DNA from 4 places in the Shewanella sp. MF05960 genome. Region 1 is predicted to be linked to each of the others. Evidence: predicted binding sites of a transcription regulator. Region 1 holds the regulator's gene; each other region holds the start of a gene.

The links. The regulator LexA, encoded in region 1, represses DNA repair genes until DNA is damaged. The targets are predictions, from matches to a motif close to TACTGTATNNNNATACAGTA.
Region 2: a site for LexA is predicted at 1,572-1,591, ahead of recN (DNA repair protein RecN). Genes of this name have one in related genera too.
Region 3: a site for LexA is predicted at 2,790-2,809, ahead of recA (recombinase RecA). Genes of this name have one in related genera too.
Region 4: a site for LexA is predicted at 1,886-1,905, ahead of ACROAE_RS09875 (DNA topoisomerase III). Genes of this name have one in related genera too.

The regions. Positions count from the first base shown of each region.
Region 1 covers NZ_JBOZPS010000006.1:181,450-186,006, reverse strand. The annotation lists gene coxB (cytochrome c oxidase subunit II) at 1-1,765, opposite strand, end outside; gene ACROAE_RS08245 (cell division inhibitor SulA) at 2,158-2,664, opposite strand; gene lexA (transcriptional repressor LexA) at 2,661-3,275, opposite strand; gene plsB (glycerol-3-phosphate 1-O-acyltransferase PlsB) at 3,540-4,557, shown strand, end outside.
Region 2 covers NZ_JBOZPS010000001.1:135,633-140,189, forward strand. The annotation lists gene ACROAE_RS00600 (DUF3319 domain-containing protein) at 12-185, shown strand; gene ACROAE_RS00605 (AEC family transporter) at 472-1,440, shown strand; gene recN (DNA repair protein RecN) at 1,622-3,280, shown strand; gene ACROAE_RS00615 (hypothetical protein) at 3,350-4,480, shown strand.
Region 3 covers NZ_JBOZPS010000001.1:112,874-117,430, reverse strand. The annotation lists gene mutS (DNA mismatch repair protein MutS) at 42-2,618, opposite strand; gene recA (recombinase RecA) at 2,903-3,967, shown strand.
Region 4 covers NZ_JBOZPS010000008.1:39,069-43,625, reverse strand. The annotation lists gene purF (amidophosphoribosyltransferase) at 1-145, shown strand, start outside; gene ACROAE_RS09880 (tRNA (adenine(22)-N(1))-methyltransferase) at 762-1,478, opposite strand; gene ACROAE_RS09875 (DNA topoisomerase III) at 1,961-3,919, shown strand; gene msrA (peptide-methionine (S)-S-oxide reductase MsrA) at 4,045-4,557, shown strand, end outside.

The sequences.
Region 1 (4,557 bases):
CATAGACTTGTTCACCTTCAGCCATAAGCTGTTCCATGGTGAGTGTGGGTGATGCTTCTGGTGTGACGACTTTGCCAACGGCTTCGGCTGCTTGATTAGCCGCATCGGTTACCGCGTCTGCAACAGTATCAACGACAGCGGTAGCTGTATCTATTGCTTGTGCTGCGGGCTTTGGTGAAGCTGCACTGTTACTAGAAAAATTACCCACATCCGCAGCTTGAACAGCATCACCTGAGTTATTTCCCCATGCATTACGCTCATAAGTAATCACAGCGGCAATTTGCTGTAGGCTAAGTTGAGCACTGAAAGCCTGCATTGCTGTGCCTGGTTTGCCGTGCATAACCATCTCGATATGCCCGCTTACTGGTCCAGTTATTATTGGGCTGCCAATGAGTGAGGGGAATGCGCCAGGTATGCCTGCGCCAGTAGGTTGGTGACACGCTGCACACGTAGCGACATAGACTTGTTCACCTTCAGCCATAAGCTGTTCCATGGTGAGTACAGATAAATCTTCTGGCGCCACGGCTTTTGCAACGGCTTCAGCAGCTTGGTTGACTGTTTCGGCTAGCGTATCAGCAGTATTATCAACCATAGCTGTTGCTGTGTTGGCTTTTGCTGCCGCTGCATTAGGTGCTGCGGTACCATTACTTGAAAATTTACCTACGTCTGCTGCTTGCACTGCATCGCCACTGTTATTACCCCATGTATTGCGCTCATAGGTTATGACTGCGGCAATTTCTTGAGCAGATAGCTGCTTAGCAAAGGCTTGCATCGCTGTGCCGGGCTTACCGTTGATCACAATATTAAGGTGATCTTCAACAGGGCCTTTAATAATCGGACTACCGATTAACGATGGAAATACGCCAGGAAGACCCGCGCCATTGGGTTGGTGACAGGCTGCGCAGCGAGCAAGGTACACTTGTTCACCTTGTTTGCTTAAATCGGCAAGAGATAAGGTTTGCGACATCGAGGCCGCAGCTGCTGCGGCTTCGGTTTTAGCCATTTGCTTTTGCTCAATCAGCCAATTATCAAAATCTGCTTCAGAAAGCGCATTGACCACTATGGGCATAAAACCATGATCTTTTCCGCAAAGTTCAGCACATTGACCACGGTAGATCCCTGGTTTATCAATACGCGTCCAGGCTTCGTTAATAAAACCGGGATTAGCATCTTTTTTAACGGCAAATGCCGGTACCCACCAAGAATGGATTACATCATCTGAGGTCATTAAAAAACGCACTTTGCGATTAATCGGTAATACCAGAGGCTTATCTACCTCGAGTAGATAGTTTTCACCTTTGGTTTGATCACCATCAATTTGTTCTCTTGGAGTTGAGAGTGTGCTGTAAAATTCTATGTCTTTATCGAAATAGCTGTAGTGCCATTTCCATTGCGACCCCGTAATTTTTATGGTCAGATCCGCATCGCTGGAGTCTTCCATTGCAATCAGGGTTTTAGTAGCAGGAATTGCCATAGCAATTAAGATGATAAACGGAATGACTGTCCAGGCTATTTCCACTTTAGTACTTTCGTGAAAATTGGCCGCGACAGCGCCTTTAGATTTGCGGTGATAGATCATTGAGTAAATCATGATCCCAAACACCACTAGCCCAATAGCACAACAGATATATAAAATGGTCATGTGGAGGTCGTAAACCTTACCACTGATATCTGTCACGCCTTGAGTCATGTTGAGGGGCATTTCTGCAGCCCCAAGCGGAAGTGCTATCAGCACAACCAATAAACAATACCACCATTGCTTCACAAGACTTCTCCTCTGCTAATTGCAAATAGCAACTACAAAGAAGAGTCACACAGTAAGTCTCTGCTCTATGCAAACTCTTCGGTTCCCAAAAAAGTTTGATGACCTCAAAGTAACTTGGTGGTTGTAAACTGGCAGTTTACGCTTTTATTGTTAGCTGAACACCACACTTGTACCTACGACTGAACTAATCAAATTGTATTGACGTATTCCCATCGATGGCGGTGTTATCTGCCAAATTACGTCAAATAAAAGATAAAAAATGTTTCATCCTTGTTAACAACATTACTTGTAGATTAAACATTGATCAAGATCACTTTGTTCGCTAATTGGCTGAAAAAAGGTAAAAAAAAGCCCTGAATTGGATGCAGGGCTTGGTGTTGAAGGGTTCGTACTTAATGAAATGCTGAAAAATTACTTGTTGCAGAAGGCATTGTTGGATTAACGATTTGATGTTTTTCAGGTAAGTGAGTATTCACATCTTCAATTACCACACCTAAAGCGCGTGCACTTTTGGCGACAATTTCTAAACGGCGACTGTCACGAGCATCTAATGAACTCGTCCAGGTAATCACAGCGCTTGAAGTGCCACTGGTTAATGCTTTTTCCATTGCCCATAACGTTTCAACTTCATCTTTAGTGTGTACTAGTAAGATTCGGTCCATTCTTACACCAGCACTTGCCAGCATGTGCTTATAACCAATATGCGGAGGACTAATGAGCACTATCCAGCGTCCTTGTCGGCTTAAGGTTGCTAACTGGCTGCACAGTTGCCCTAACTCAGACTCACCTTGAGTGACGGTTTGTAATGTTTGAATGGTTTGGTTGCCATACAATTCTGCTTCTGTTGAATCTGCCCATAAACCTGGGTGGCGCGGGGCAGTGCCCATTAGTTTGTTCATAACCAATCTCCATTACGGATAACGCCAACGGCAAGCCCTTCAATGGTGAGGCTTTGGCAACTTAAGTCTACTTTAATCGGGGTGTATGCTTCGTTTTCGGCATGTAGATAGACAACATTGCCTTTTTTCTCGAAACGTTTCACCGTGACGTCATCTTCAACGCGGGCCACAACTACTTGGCCATTACGTGCTTGCTGCATTTTATGAACGGCAAGTAAATCGCCCTCTAAAATGCCAATGTCTTTCATGCTGTCGCCACGTACTCGCAGTAAAAAATCGGCTGCGGGTTTAAACATGTTTGGGTCGACTTGATAATATTGCTCTACATGCTCTTGCGCTAAAATGGGTTCACCAGCAGCGACTTGGCCAATCAGCGGCAATCCTGTTTCTTGTTGTTCTTCATGAGGTAAGCGGATACCTCTTGAAGTGCCAGGCATGATCTCGATAAAGCCTTTTTTGGCGAGTGCTTTTAAATGCTCTTCGGCAGCATTTGCACTTTTAAAGCCAAGACGGTTCGCAATTTCAGCACGAGTCGGTGGCATACCTGTTTCGGCGATATTGTTTTTAATTAAGTCTAAAATTTCTGCTTGGCGCGGCGTTAACGGTCTCATGATGATTCCTGTCTTTTTATACAGTGACTGTCATTATATACAGTGTTTTTGTTCGCGCAAGTATTAACCAACCGTTTTTTGTTTTTTGTTACGGCATTGTTGCCTATCAGTATGTTTTATATCAGTTTCATTCTATATTTTAATTGAGTTGTTCAGTTAGGGACTGTTCACAAAGTAAAGATAAAACAGCCAGATAGTGTATCAAGGGTGGTTTCTGGTATCCTATGCAGCAATATTACAGTGGCTTATATTGCGAAAGTAACTATGTCAAAACCAAATTCAATATTTTTACGTGCATTAAAATGGGTACAGAAATCGATGGTTCAAACCATTGTTGTCCCGCATGACCCTTTTGATGATCTTAATTTAGATCCAAATAAACCATTGGTTTATGTCATGAAAACAGAGTCAATCAGTGATGCCGCTGCGCTAAGCGAAATCACTGAGGGCTTTGGAATGCCGAGTCCATATGACCCACTCATCGTTGATGGCTTAAAAGTGCCACGTATTGTGTGTTTGGAGGGGCGTAAGCCACTCTTTGGTAAACGCGAAAGTGGTGAAAAGTTTATCGATAGCTTCACCAGTTTATTGGCGCTTCATCGTCAACGTCCGGATTTGGATATTCAACTCGTTCCCGTGAGTTTGTACTGGGGGCGCACGCCTGGTAAAGAAGACGACAGTATGAAGGCGGCAGTGCTTGAGCGTGAAAGCCCAACGTGGTTACGCAAATGGCTAATGATTTTGTTTCTTGGTAGACATAACTTTGTCCAGTTCTCTAATGCATTATCTTTACGCTATATGGCAGATGAGCATGGATTTGATAAAAGTATTGCCCACAAATTAACCCGTGTAGCTCGAGTGCATTTCAGTCGTCAACGTAAAGTGATGACGGGCCCGCAGTTGCCCAACAGACAAATGTTTTTTGCTTCGTTGCTTAAGTCGGATTCAATCAAAAAAGCGATTGAAGAAGAAGCCATTAACAAGAAAGTATCACCTGAAAAAGCCCGTGAAACAGCTGTTGAATATTTAGATGAAATTGCCACGGACTATTCAGACAGTTTAATCCGTATCGCTGAGCGCTTCCTTACTTGGCTGTGGAACAAGCTATACAGTGGTATCAATATCAAAGGCGCTGAACAAATCCGCCAATTACACCATGATGGTCATGAAATTGTGTATGTGCCGTGTCATCGCAGCCATATGGATTACTTACTACTGTCGTATATTTTGTATTATCAGGGCATGGTGCCACCGCATATCGCTGCGGGAATTAACCTAAACT
Region 2 (4,557 bases), on a different contig from region 1:
TCAAAGGCCCTATGAAAAAAATTTTCTATCAAGGCTTTACCTTCACCAATCCAAACGGCAAAACCGACAATTGGACACTCGTGATTGGCAATCAAGTTCGCGTAGGCTCGTTATTTGAATTAAGACGACAAGTGCACTTTTTTACCGAACTGGGTATTTTACCTCAGCCTAAAATCGCTAAATAACGCGCATTCACAGTGTGGTGTTCTCAACATTTTGACTCCTCAGCGATAAGCCTCAACTGCGGATCTAAACGATAAATTTCTGCAATAACTTCAACTATATATCTAAGCTATAAATCTAAGCGATAAAATCAATTATCTACGTCCAACAACAAAATAGTCTTCACATATCAGTATTAATTCAATGAAAAGATGAAAAACTATCACCTTGAGCCTAAGTCTAATTGCATCGCAGCGAATAAAAGCAGTAAAGTGACAACATTATCATTTTGCTAAGGAATTGCGAGGGATGTCTAGTATTCTTACCCCGCTAATCGCTGTCTTCGCCATTATGCTGCTAGGCAGCTTAGTCCAAAAGTTGAGACTGCTTCCCGCCGACACCGATGTCGTGCTTAATCAGTTTGTATATTATGTGGCCTTCCCTGCTATTTTATTAATTGTATTAGCAGAAACACGTATTGAAGACATTGCTCAATGGGGCTTTATTGCCGGCTTTAGTTTAGCCATGGTAATCACTTATGCATTCGTTATTGCGCTGTCTCTTTGGCAAGCACCAAAGCAACAAGCCATCGCGGCAATGCGTGGATTAAACTCAACCTTTGGCAATACTGCCTTTATTGGCATCCCATTAATGAGTTTAATGTTTCCCGATAACAAAATGGCTCTCGTCGCTGCGGCCATCGCCAGTTTGTTATCAGTCATCATGTTCGCTTTTGCACTAGTGTCTATCGAACTTGCTAGCCGAAACAAACAATCCTCTGAACCAGCCATTTTAATCATGGCTAATGCACTGGGTAAAAACCCTATCGTTGTTGGCAGTGCCATTGGGATAGCATTATCGGCTTGTCATATCAGCCTCCCTAATAGCGTGTCACTGATGTTACATCAATTGGGTAATACCTCGAGCCCTTGCGCCCTGTTTGCCATTGGTATGGTATTAGTCAAAGCCTTACGTCAACAAACAGGCAGTAAGCTGTTTACAGCCAGCTTAATTGCTGAACTCAATGTGATTAACCTGTTTAAGTTGGTCATTCAACCTCTTATTGCCTACGGCTTATTAATTGCATTTGGGGTTGAGCAACAATGGTTAATAATGGGGGTGTTACTAGCCTCACTTCCTACTGCAGCAAGTGTTTACTTACTGGCAGACCGTTACCAGGTGCATGCAAATGTGAGTGCGCAAGCAATACTCTATGGCACGTTAATGACCTTTATCAGCCTGCCGATAATTGAATCTTTATTGAAAACTTACGCTTAACGTTAATTGAATTAATGATGTGTTCAATCGGCTAATGATTGAGATTGGTATAACTATCGTGCGATTCGTGATTAACAAATAGACAAAGATAATTTTCGGTCTACTACTTTACTGTATAAAAAATCAGTATATACTGTTTATCAATACAGTGGTTTGGTGGTTTCATAGACAGGAATTCATTATGCTTTGCCAACTCAGCATCAACAATTTTGCTATCGTACGTTTTTTAGAACTCGACTTTAAAGCCGGTATGACAAGCATCACCGGGGAAACCGGTGCAGGTAAATCGATTGCAATCGACGCTCTGGGTTTGTGTTTAGGCAACCGCAGTGATGCCAATACTGTGAGACCCGGCGCGAATAAAACCGAGGTCAGTGCACGCTTTACCCTGCTCGATGTGCCGTTAGCAAAACGCTGGCTTGAAGATAATGATCTCGACGCTGACGACGAATGCATTCTTCGTCGTACCATTAATAGTGATGGACGTTCTCGCGCCTACATCAACAGTAATCCCGTTCCAGTGACGCAATTAAAAGCTATAGGCCAATTATTAATTGGTATTCATGGCCAACATGCCCATCATGCGATGCTCAAAAGTGAGCATCAATTAAATCTGCTCGACAGTTACGCCAACCACAAAATATTACTTGATAACGTGAGCGCTAGTTATGTTAGGTGCAAACAAGTTGAAAATGAACTCAAGCAACTAGAACAAGCTCAGCACGAACGTATTTCACGCCAACAACTGTTGCAATATCAAGTAGAAGAGCTAAACGAATTTAACCTAGGCTTAGACGAGTTTGATGACATTGAGCAAGAACATAAACGGTTGGCAAATGGCACTGATTTAATCGAACGTTGCCAGGCTGGTTTGCACTTACTTACCGAAAGTGACGATGGCAATATTGAATCACTGTTAAATAAAGTCGCCGCCATTGCAGACACGCTTCAAGGCTATGATGAATCCCTTGCGCCTATTAGTACTATGCTTAACGATGCGTTAATCCAAGTTCAAGAAAGTGCTAGCGAAATCGAGAGTTATTTAAGCCGTCTTGAATTAGATCCTGAGCATTTTGCTTATCTTGAAAAACGCTTATCAACGGCAATGCAATTAGCACGTAAGCATCATGTAGGCCCAGATAAACTGGCTTTGCATCACCAAGCGCTAATGGCAGAGTTAGCAGAACTCGCTGGTGATGAAAATAAACTCGACGAGATAAGACTGCAATTAGATGCAAGCAGAAACGCCTATTTAGTCAATGCACAGAAACTCAGCCAAAGCCGCAATCGTTATGCTAAAGAGTTAGATAAATTAGTCACCCGCTCAATTCATGAACTTAATATGCCTAAAGGTAAATTTAGTATCGAAGTGAATCACGACCCAGCCAATATCTCAGTGAATGGCTGTGACAACATTGAATTCATGGTGACCACTAACCCAGGGCAACCTTTACAACCGATTTCCAAAGTCGCTTCAGGCGGTGAGCTATCGCGTATAGGTTTAGGTATTCAGGTGATAACCGCTAAAAAAGTCGCAACCCCAACATTAATATTTGATGAAGTTGATGTAGGTATTTCAGGCCCTACGGCATCTGTAGTCGGCAGAATGCTGCGCAGCCTTGGAGAATCAACTCAGGTGTTGTGTGTTACCCATTTACCTCAAGTTGCAGGAAATGGCCATCAACACATGTTTGTAAATAAGTTTAATAAGGCCGGCAGCACTGAAACCACCATGCAAGCACTAGATAAAGATCAACGCGTTAATGAACTGGCACGTTTACTCGGTGGAGACGTAATTACTGAAAACACCTTAGCCAACGCCCGCGAATTATTGCAATAGCGTCATGGCTTATCAAAAGCTAACCATCATGTTACCATTGTGTTAAATGGACTTTGAGGATAAAGAGTGATGATGACTTTGTTAAAAACGATAGGCGTGCTGGTTGGGTTAATAAGCAGCTTATTAGTCTTTGCCGTTGTTTGCTTAGTGGCAATCAACGCGTCTGACAGAACAAAGTCTCCAAATACATTATTAGTTGAAAGCTGGCTAAAACAGCAGCCTGTTGAGTCGAATGAAAATGGATTTACCTATGCCATGGCGTTACTCAACGCCACAAAAGAGAATCAATCGGGCCAATCAACCACGGCGCTCACTTTTAATGCTCAACAGAATAAATTAACAGCTAACTTTAAAGACGCTTGCCAACTAACAGATTGGGATACTTGTAATGCGTTTTTTAGCCACAATAGCGAAACCATTAAACGTGTAATTCATACTCATCAAGCGAATATTAAAAAATACAATACATTAATTGCTATGCCCGATTGGCAAGAAAGCGATGAGTCTTTAACAACTCAACACCTACCTCACTGGAGCCTGCTTTTTCAACTAAGGGATTTAAGCATACTTGCAGCAATAAATAGACCTGACTCAACGCCCCATAAAATCGATGTTGATGCTGCGATAGCATTCTTAAACAAAGATGCTCATTTTTGGAATAACGTTTATCACTCCTCTCGTTCGGTATTAAGTCATACTATCGCCAATAATATGCTTAAAAAACAGCTGAGTTTTGCGAGTACTTTAGTGAAAGAAAATCCAAATATCGTGACGAAAAATACTACTTGGCAATCAGCTTTTACATTGTCTCAACGTGACTTTGAGCGTATTTTTTCAGGTGAATGGCTATTTTCTCGTAATATCATGCAACAAGCGGTTACAGATGCACAAAAAAACAGCGCGCCATTTTACGAAAAATGGTTGGTGAATACTTTTGTTCATCTCATTGATGATGATAATCTTCGTTCTGAGTATTTCGTCAATGTGGTCAAAGAGCCAGTGTTAGCCAGCTCATCAACACTTAAACAGCCTGATTATTGCGGCACTGACAATAAGTTGCAGCAATTATGGCAATTACGCTATAACCCGATTGGTAAAATATTAAGTTGTACTTATTATGAAACAGATCTGAAGCTGCGCGTCGTCAACATGAATAATGAAATAGAACAGCTACGCAACAATTTAATGTTGCCTCAATAAACTTTAATATCGTTGAGTTTGTAACAATAAGCATCAAATATAAAAAAAGAGCACATAGTGCTCTTTTTTTCGATGTT
Region 3 (4,557 bases), on a different contig from region 1:
ACACATTTTAGTGTCCTTTTTATGGCCTGCTTTTTGTGGTCCTAGCGTGCTAAACGTTTTAATTCATACAATAAATCAAGAGCTTGCTTAGGCGTAAAATCATCAGGATTTATTTGCGTTAGCTTAACTAAAGCGGGTGAAGGCTCCGGCATCGGCGCAAGTAAATTCATGCTCACTTGTGATGGTGCATGTTCTGATACTGCACTATCACGGTTTTCGAGTTGATGCAGTTTATGTTTAGCCGCGTTGATCACTTGATTTGGCACACCGGCTAATGCGGCAACTTGCAAACCATAACTTTTACTGGCTGCACCCTCTTGAACGGCATGCATAAAGGCAATGGTATCGTCATGTTCAATCGCATCTAAGTGCACATTGACGACAGCTGGTAATAATTCTGGCAATTGAGTTAGCTCAAAATAATGTGTTGCAAACAAGGTCAGCGCACTGACTTGTTTAGCGAGATATTCAGCAGCAGACCACGCTAGCGACAAACCATCATAGGTTGAGGTTCCTCGGCCTATTTCATCCATTAATACCAAACTATTGGCTGTCGCATTATGCAAAATATTGGCTGTTTCGGTCATCTCTACCATGAAGGTTGAACGACCCGATGCTAAATCGTCTGATGCACCAATACGTGTAAATATTCGATCAATTTCACCTATTTGAGCAGAATCTGCGGGCACAAAACACCCAATGTGAGCCATTAAAGTGATAAGTGCTACCTGACGCATATAAGTTGACTTACCGCCCATATTGGGGCCGGTTACGATCAACATTTTGCGCTGAGGCGTCAGGCTAACTGGGTTGGCAATAAAGGCAGATTGACTCACCTGCTCAACCACAGGGTGGCGACCTGCATCAATATGAATCCCAATACCGTCAGTCATTTGTGGACACTGATAATTGAGGGTTTCTGCTCGTTCGGCAAAGTTACTTAATACATCTAACTGTGCGGCTGCAGTGGCGAAGATTTGCAGTTCTTGTAATTTAGGTAACAGTAAGTCAAACAGTTGTTCCCATAGCTGTTTTTCTATTGCCAACGCTTTACCTTGGCTTGAAAGTACTTTTTCTTCGTATTCTTTAAGCTCTGGGGTGATATAGCGTTCAGTTCCTTTTAGTGTCTGGCGGCGCTGATAACTTAATGGGACTTTATCTGCTTGTAAGCGACTGACTTCAATGTAATAGCCATGCACGCGGTTATAGCCCACTTTGAGGGTACTGATCCCAGTTTGCAGTTTTTCGCGAGCTTCCATTTCGACCAAGTAATCATTGGCGCCTTCACTCAGCTTACGCCATTCGTCTAACTCAGCATGGTAACCGCTTTTAATCACGCCGCCATCACGAATTAACATCGGTGGGTTATCGACAATAGCGCGTTCGAGCAAGTCGTGCTGCTCAGGAAACTCACCCAACTGCGCCGCTAACGTAGACATTTGCTGTTGCTGGCAAGTTGATAGCGTTTGTTGAATGGTCGGCAGTAATGCTAAAGCTTGCTTTAAACGCGAAAAATCTCGTGGTCTGGCGCTGCGCAAAGCAAGGCGGGCCATAATACGTTCAATATCACCTAAGCTTTTCAGTTGCTCATGCAGAGTGTGGTAAAGGTCTTGTTCAATTAATTCATTTACAGCCCCGTGGCGTAATTGAACGGCTTTACGGTCGCGAAGTGGTTCATGGATCCAACGTTGCAACATGCGGCTGCCCATAGGCGTCGCTGTATTGTCGAGTACCCATGCCAGGGTGTTATCACGGCCGCCAGATAAATTTTGGGTTAGCTCTAAGTTGCGACGAGTCGCAGCATCTAAAATGATTGATTCAGATTGATTAAAGCGCACAATCGAATTGATGTGCGGTAAGGCCATTTTTTGGGTGTCTTTGACATACTGCATTAGGCAGCCTGCAGCTTGTAATGCTAAGCGCGCATCGCTAATACCAAAGCCATGCAAATCTTTAGTGCCAAATTGATTGAGCAATAAATTGACACTGGTATCGTAATCAAATTCCCATTCAGGGCGGCGTCGGATCCCTTTCATGTTATTGATTAACAGCATGTCAGTAAAATCTTCGCTGTAAAGTAATTCAGCTGGATGAGTACGCTGTAACTCTGCTTCTAATGCTTCACGAGTCGGTAGTTCCGCAACAACAAAACGTCCTGATGAAATGTCGAGCGTGGCATAACCAAAACCCGTTTTACCTTGATAAAGCGCCGCGAGTAAGTTGTCTTGTTTCTCTTGTAATAGCGCTTCATCAGTTAATGTGCCAGGAGTCACAATACGTACCACTTGACGTTCAACTGGGCCTTTTGATGTTGCAGGATCGCCAATTTGCTCACAAATGGCCACCGACTGTCCAATCTGTACCAACTTAGCTAAGTAGCCTTCAACAGCATGATAAGGAATACCCGCCATTGGGATTGGGTCGCCACCGCTTTTACCGCGAGCGGTCAATGAAATGCCCAACAGTTCAGATGCTTTTTTAGCATCATCATAAAATAACTCGTAAAAATCGCCCATTCGATAGAACAGCAACATGTCGGCATGAGCGGCTTTTAAGCTCAAATATTGTCGCATCATCGGGGTATGTTTTTCTAAATCGCTGGTATCAATTACAGTCATTATGGACTCTTCACTCTATCAATCTTGGGGCATGAAACTTTATGGCGCTAATCTTAACAATTTTTATCTTCGGGGTATAAATCAATTCACAATAAAAATGCTTGGTGGGTAAAATATTGATGTAAAAAGGCAATTCGGCTAGGAATAAAAAAAATTACGATCAACACTTGATACTGTATGACTATACAGTATACTGATGAACATATTGAGATGAGTTATAACATCTCACCTAAATAAAAATCGCATTTTACTAAACGTATTGAATGCCTTAAGAGGGTTTTACAATGAAGGTTGATCCAAACAAAGAGAAAGCACTTGCCGCCGTATTAAGCCAAATTGAAAAGCAATTTGGTAAAGGCTCAATTATGAAATTGGGCGAAGACCGCACAATGGATGTTGAAACTATCTCTACCGGTTCACTTTCATTGGACGTCGCCCTAGGTGCTGGTGGTTTACCTCTAGGCCGTATCGTTGAAATTTACGGACCAGAGTCATCAGGTAAAACAACATTAACACTCGAAGTGATTGCAGCAGCTCAACGTCAAGGTAAAACCTGTGCGTTTATTGATGCAGAGCATGCGTTAGACCCTATTTATGCTAAAAAGCTTGGCGTAGATATTGATAACTTATTGTGTTCTCAGCCAGATACTGGTGAGCAAGCCCTTGAGATTTGTGATGCCTTAACTCGCTCTGGCGCTGTTGATGTCATCATTGTTGACTCGGTAGCTGCACTAACACCTAAAGCGGAAATCGAAGGCGAAATCGGTGACTCACACATGGGCCTAGCCGCACGTATGATGAGCCAGGCAATGCGTAAGCTTGCGGGTAACCTTAAGCAATCTAATACTTTGCTTATTTTCATTAACCAAATCCGCATGAAGATTGGTGTGATGTTTGGTAACCCAGAAACCACTACAGGTGGTAATGCACTTAAGTTTTATGCTTCTGTACGTTTAGATATTCGTCGTACCGGTGCTGTAAAAGACGGTGATGAAGTGGTGGGTAACGAAACACGCGTTAAAGTCGTTAAAAACAAAATTGCAGCGCCTTTTAAACAAGCTGAATTCCAAATTCTTTATGGTCAAGGTATTAACCGTACGGGCGAATTAGTTGATTTAGGTGTACTTCACAAAATCGTCGATAAAGCCGGTGCATGGTATAGCTACAAAGGTGAGAAAATTGGTCAAGGTCGTGCAAATGCTGGTAAATTCTTAACTGAAAACCCAGCCATTGCGACAGAAATTGATACTACCTTACGTTCAATGTTACTTGCTAGTGGTACAGGCAGTTCATCAAGTGCTGACGACGGTGATGAAAACATTGATTTAGAAACGGGCGAAGTTTTTTAATTAAGCCTTAGTCATCTGACTCATTGACTGATAAGTAAAATGAATAAAGTGTCGCGGTGCGCATATAGTGCACCGCGATTTTTTTATAGAAAACGCGGTAAATATTAAAACGACTCAGTTATCTCTATCTAAAGTGTATTTATTTAATACGTCAGTGTCTTAAATTCCCTCGCTACACACTTCTAACTCAAATTCTGTACCTGCTTTATATGTGAGATGCCTAAGCACTGTTTCCGCGTTATATTTAATCTGATCTAATCTTAGGTCCTATTGATCTTTCAAGGTTGTTTTTGCAGCGAATTGTTGGCCACTACTTACATATATTACTGCGCTGCAGAAACTGTGAGGTATAGTTATTCTACATAAAAAGTCGATTACGCCGTAAAAGTGGTCAACAAACGCTGCCCGAAGGGTTCGGCTAAAAACGTTTTACTCTTTGTTGAATGACTCTTTGTAAATAAAGAGTTGCTTAGATGACTAGGCATCAATCCATTCGTCTCGATTAAAACGTTTTTAACTCGAACAAAATTCAACCATCAAAGAACAACAGACCCTAGATATCAGTAAAAAATCTAATAAGACACCTAATG
Region 4 (4,557 bases), on a different contig from region 1:
AGTGTTTGACGGTCACTATATTACCAATGACGTGAATCAAGAATATCTAGACCACTTGACTCAGTTGCGTAATGACGACGCCAAAGCCAACCGCAGCAAAGACATCGGCACTAACTTAGAAATGCACAACGAGTGTCATCCATAAGTTAACCCAGATTTTGTGAGCGAACAAACCAGCATGAAAATGCTGGTTTTTTTATGGGTGTTAAAAGGCTCACCATGCTAAAATCTAAAATCTAAAACCTAAAACCTAAAACCTAAAACCTAAAACCTAAAACCTAAAACCTAAAACCTAAAACCTAAAACCTAAATCAATAGCAACACCTGGATCCCTGATAACAGATCTCAGGGATGACGGCATAAAAATACGTCATTCCTGCAATGATGTTGAGTCGCGACCAAGATGCTAGTTTCTTTACGTCGTCCCGGCAATGCTGTTGAGCCGGGATCCAGGTGTTGTTTTTTGGCTGTTAAGTGAAATCAACAGCAACACCTGGATTCCTGATAAAAGATCTCAGGGATGACGGCATAAAAATACGTCGTTCCTGCAATGATGTTGAGCCGCGGCCAGGATGTTAGTTTCTTTACGTCGTCCCGGCAATGCTGTTGAGTCGCGACCAAGATGCTAGTTTCTCTACGTCGTCCCGGCAGTGCTGTTGAGCCGGGATCCAGGTGTTGTTTTTCTTTACGTCGTCCAGTAACAAAGTTGATCAGGACACTTGTGTTAGCTTTAGGCTTTTAAGCTACATCAACTCGAATATTTACAAAAAAATCGTTTGATAGTCTTGTAGCGCTTGTGCTGCTTTTTGGGGATTAGACAGACTTATCTTTTGATAATGTGTCAGCACTTTATTTAAATAACGCTGAGCAATATCGCGTTGCGCTTCGGAGCTGCATTGCCACATTTTCCCGCCCACCGGGCTTATTGGCGAGGTTGCTAGGGGCGTTGCTATTGCCGAGTCTACTTTGTTGCGAGATACATACAAAATCTCATAAAAGCGGCGATTTTCTTCAAGCAATTTCTCATCAATTAAACGACATTCAAGCTTGATAAGCTGCTGGCGTAATTCGTACTGGTGGTGCACTGGGCAGAGCATAAAATCAATTTGCAGTTCAGGGTTATTGCGGCAAATTGAATTAACAAGCTCGATCATCAAATCTCCACCCACGCCTGCGATAACAACCAGTGGCGTTTCTGGCAGTGGCGTTTCTGGATAATCTGATAAGGGGATCTGTGCGACATCGATACAATGTACATGCCATTGAGGAATGAATTGGCGCGGATAAAAGCGTTGCAACTTGTCTTCTAATTGTTGCATTAAGCTGGGCACAATATCGACAAAATGAATCGTCGGTGCCGCCTGTCTTGATAATAACGCCGCACCCAATAAACCATGATCGCAGCAACAATCCCAAATGTGCGTATAGCCTGTTGGGATCATGTCATTGAGCTGAGTTAAGCGCTGGCCAAGTTTCATTATATTATACCAATTCCATTAATTATGTGACCAATCAGAGTCACTCAGATTGTTCAGTTTGAGGCGCATTGTTGAAATAATGGTTATTCCCTTCTAAGACAATGCAACAAAGAAATGAACGGTCTGAGTGTCTCCTGCAAGGCGGGTTTCTGTGCCTTCTATGCTGCTTAATAGCATTTTGTCGTACGACTGCATGGATGCAGAAGGTAGAGCAACGCAGGAGCAGTTGCCGAGAGCAACTATGTCTTCAATCCTATTACTTGCCTAGAAGGCACAGAATTCCCGCTGAATGACCAGATAATTAGTGGAATTGGTATTATTCGTTTAGACAAATAAAACCCGCATTGTAATGATTTTTACGCTCAATACTATGCAATTTGCAGCACGTTAAATTTACAGGTAATCTATACTGTAATTTTATACAGTTAACTGGCGCGATTTATGGTTGTGCTTACTGAATCTTTGCGACCTGATAATGGATTATGATTTTATATATTGCTGAAAAACCCAGTCTGGGCCGAGCTATTGCCGATGTATTGCCAAAGCCTCATAAAAAAGGTGATGGTTTTATTACTACTGCCAACGGGGATTGTGTGTCCTGGTGTATTGGCCATTTGCTCGAACAAGCTGAGCCAGATGCCTATGATGATGCGTTTAAGTCATGGAAACTTGAACATTTACCCATAGTGCCACAAACCTGGAAGCTACAGCCAAAACCTAAAACCCGCAGCCAACTGACCGTGTTGCGTAAACTGGTTAAGCAAGCATCATCAATTATCAACGCGGGCGATCCCGACAGAGAAGGACAACTTTTAGTCGATGAAGTGATTTCATATCTCGGCGTAAAAGGCGACAAACTCAATCAAGTTCAGCGATTATTGATTAGCGATTTAAACCCGCAAGCCGTAAAACGCGCGCTAGGGCAGTTACGAAGTAACCGTGAGTTTGTGCCGTTATCAACCTCGGCATTAGCACGCAGCCGCGCAGATTGGTTATACGGCATGAACATGACGCGCGCGTATACTATTCAAGGGCGCAAAGTCGGCTATCAAGGTGTGTTGTCGGTTGGCCGAGTTCAAACGCCTTTACTCGGTTTAGTGGTGCGCCGTGATGATGAAATTGCTGATTTTATTCCTAAAGCATTTTATGAGGTGTTAGCCCACTTATTGACCGACCAACAACACGCTTTTACGGCCAAATGGAAACCGAGCGATGCATGCCAACCTTATATGGACGAAGATGGCAGAGTATTAGCCAAAGGGTTAGCCGAGAATGTGGTTGCTCGTATTAATGGCAAACCGGCTGAAGTGACTAAATTAGAAGCCAAAGACAAGCGTCAAAATCCGCCATTGCCTTACAGTTTATCTGCACTGCAAATCGATGCTGCTAAACGTTTTGGCTTGTCAGCTAAAGAAGTGCTAGACACTTGTCAGAGTTTGTATGAGCGCCATAAGCTCATTACTTACCCACGTTCAGACAGCCGTTATTTGCCCAAAGATCAACTTGCATTAGCCCCCAAAGTATTAGATGCCGTGCTTAAAGGCGCTTCTGGGTTAGTTGAAGGCTGCGATGCGCCAAATGCTAAGCTTAAATCGAAAGCCTGGGATGACTCTAAAGTCGATGCTCACCATGCAATCGTGCCCACCGAAAAAGTGGCTAATTTATCAGCATTATCAAGTAACGAAGCTAAGTTGTATCAGCATGTGGCTCGCCAATATCTCGCACAATTTTATCCCGCTTATGTGTATGCAGAAACCGCCGTTGAAGTGACCATTGCTGGCGGCTTATTTACCACCAAAGCGCGCCAAGATAAAACGTTAGGTTGGAAGCAATTGTTCAAGCGAACAACTGCAAACCAAAGCAGTAATCATTCAAACAACAATGACGATGACGACGATAATGTACAGTCGCTACCGCCGCTGGTAAAAGGCCAAATACTCCAATGTGAGCGTGGTGAATTATTAGAAAAAATGACTCAAGCGCCAAAGCATTTTACCGATGCCACCTTATTAGGCGCCATGACGGGCATTAGCCGTTATGTCACAGATAGCAACATTAAAAAAATCCTTAAAGAAACCGATGGTTTAGGCACAGAGGCCACCCGTGCAGGCATAATTGAATTACTGTTTAAGCGCGGGTATTTAGTTCGTCAGGGCAAAGCCATTAAAGCGACGCCAGTGGGCGTTGGCTTAATACGTAGTTTGCCAGACTCGGCCACCACACCCGACATGACTGCATTATGGGAAAACAGCCTCGATGCCATCAGCCAAAAACGCTTAAAGTACGATGCCTTTATGCAACCATTACTCAGTCAGTTAGATGGTTTAATCACCCAGGCATCGAGCCAGTTACCTTCGGCATTACAAGGTGTCGCGAGTGCGGCACCAAAACGGAGTTTTAAAAAGCCGTATAAAAAGAAGCTCAAAGCAAAAGTGAAATAATTTAGGGTGTTAATTGGTATGATAAAAGAATTGCACAGTGTCAATGTCAGAGTGAACTTTTATGTCATTAATTACATACTGTAAGTATACAAATATAGATATAGATACAAATTAAAGGAGGGTGTATGAAAAGCACATTATTGTTAACCATCTTGGCCGCAAGTTTATTGTCTTATGCGTCTAATGCCACTGCAGATAAAACCATTTTGGCTGGTGGATGTTTCTGGTGTATGGAGTCTGATTTTGAAAAGCTTGATGGTGTTACTGATGTGATTTCAGGATTTACCGGCGGAAACATTAAAGACCCTATCTATAACGGTAACCACCGAGGTCATTATGAAGCGGTTGAAATCACTTATGACCCTAACAAAGTGAGCTACGAACAATTGTTAGCACATTACTGGGTTAACATTGACCCTTTTGATGCACAAGGGCAATTTTGCGATAAAGGCTCGAGCTATTTAAGTGCCATTTTTGTGGCAAACGACACTGAAAGAGCGATTGCACAACAGTCTAAAAGCAAAGTCGAAAAGCAGTTTCCTAATAATAAAGTGGTTACGCCTATTTTAAATACGTCGATATTTTATCCGATAAAAGGCGATGAGAGTTACCATCAGGATTACTATAAAAACAACCCT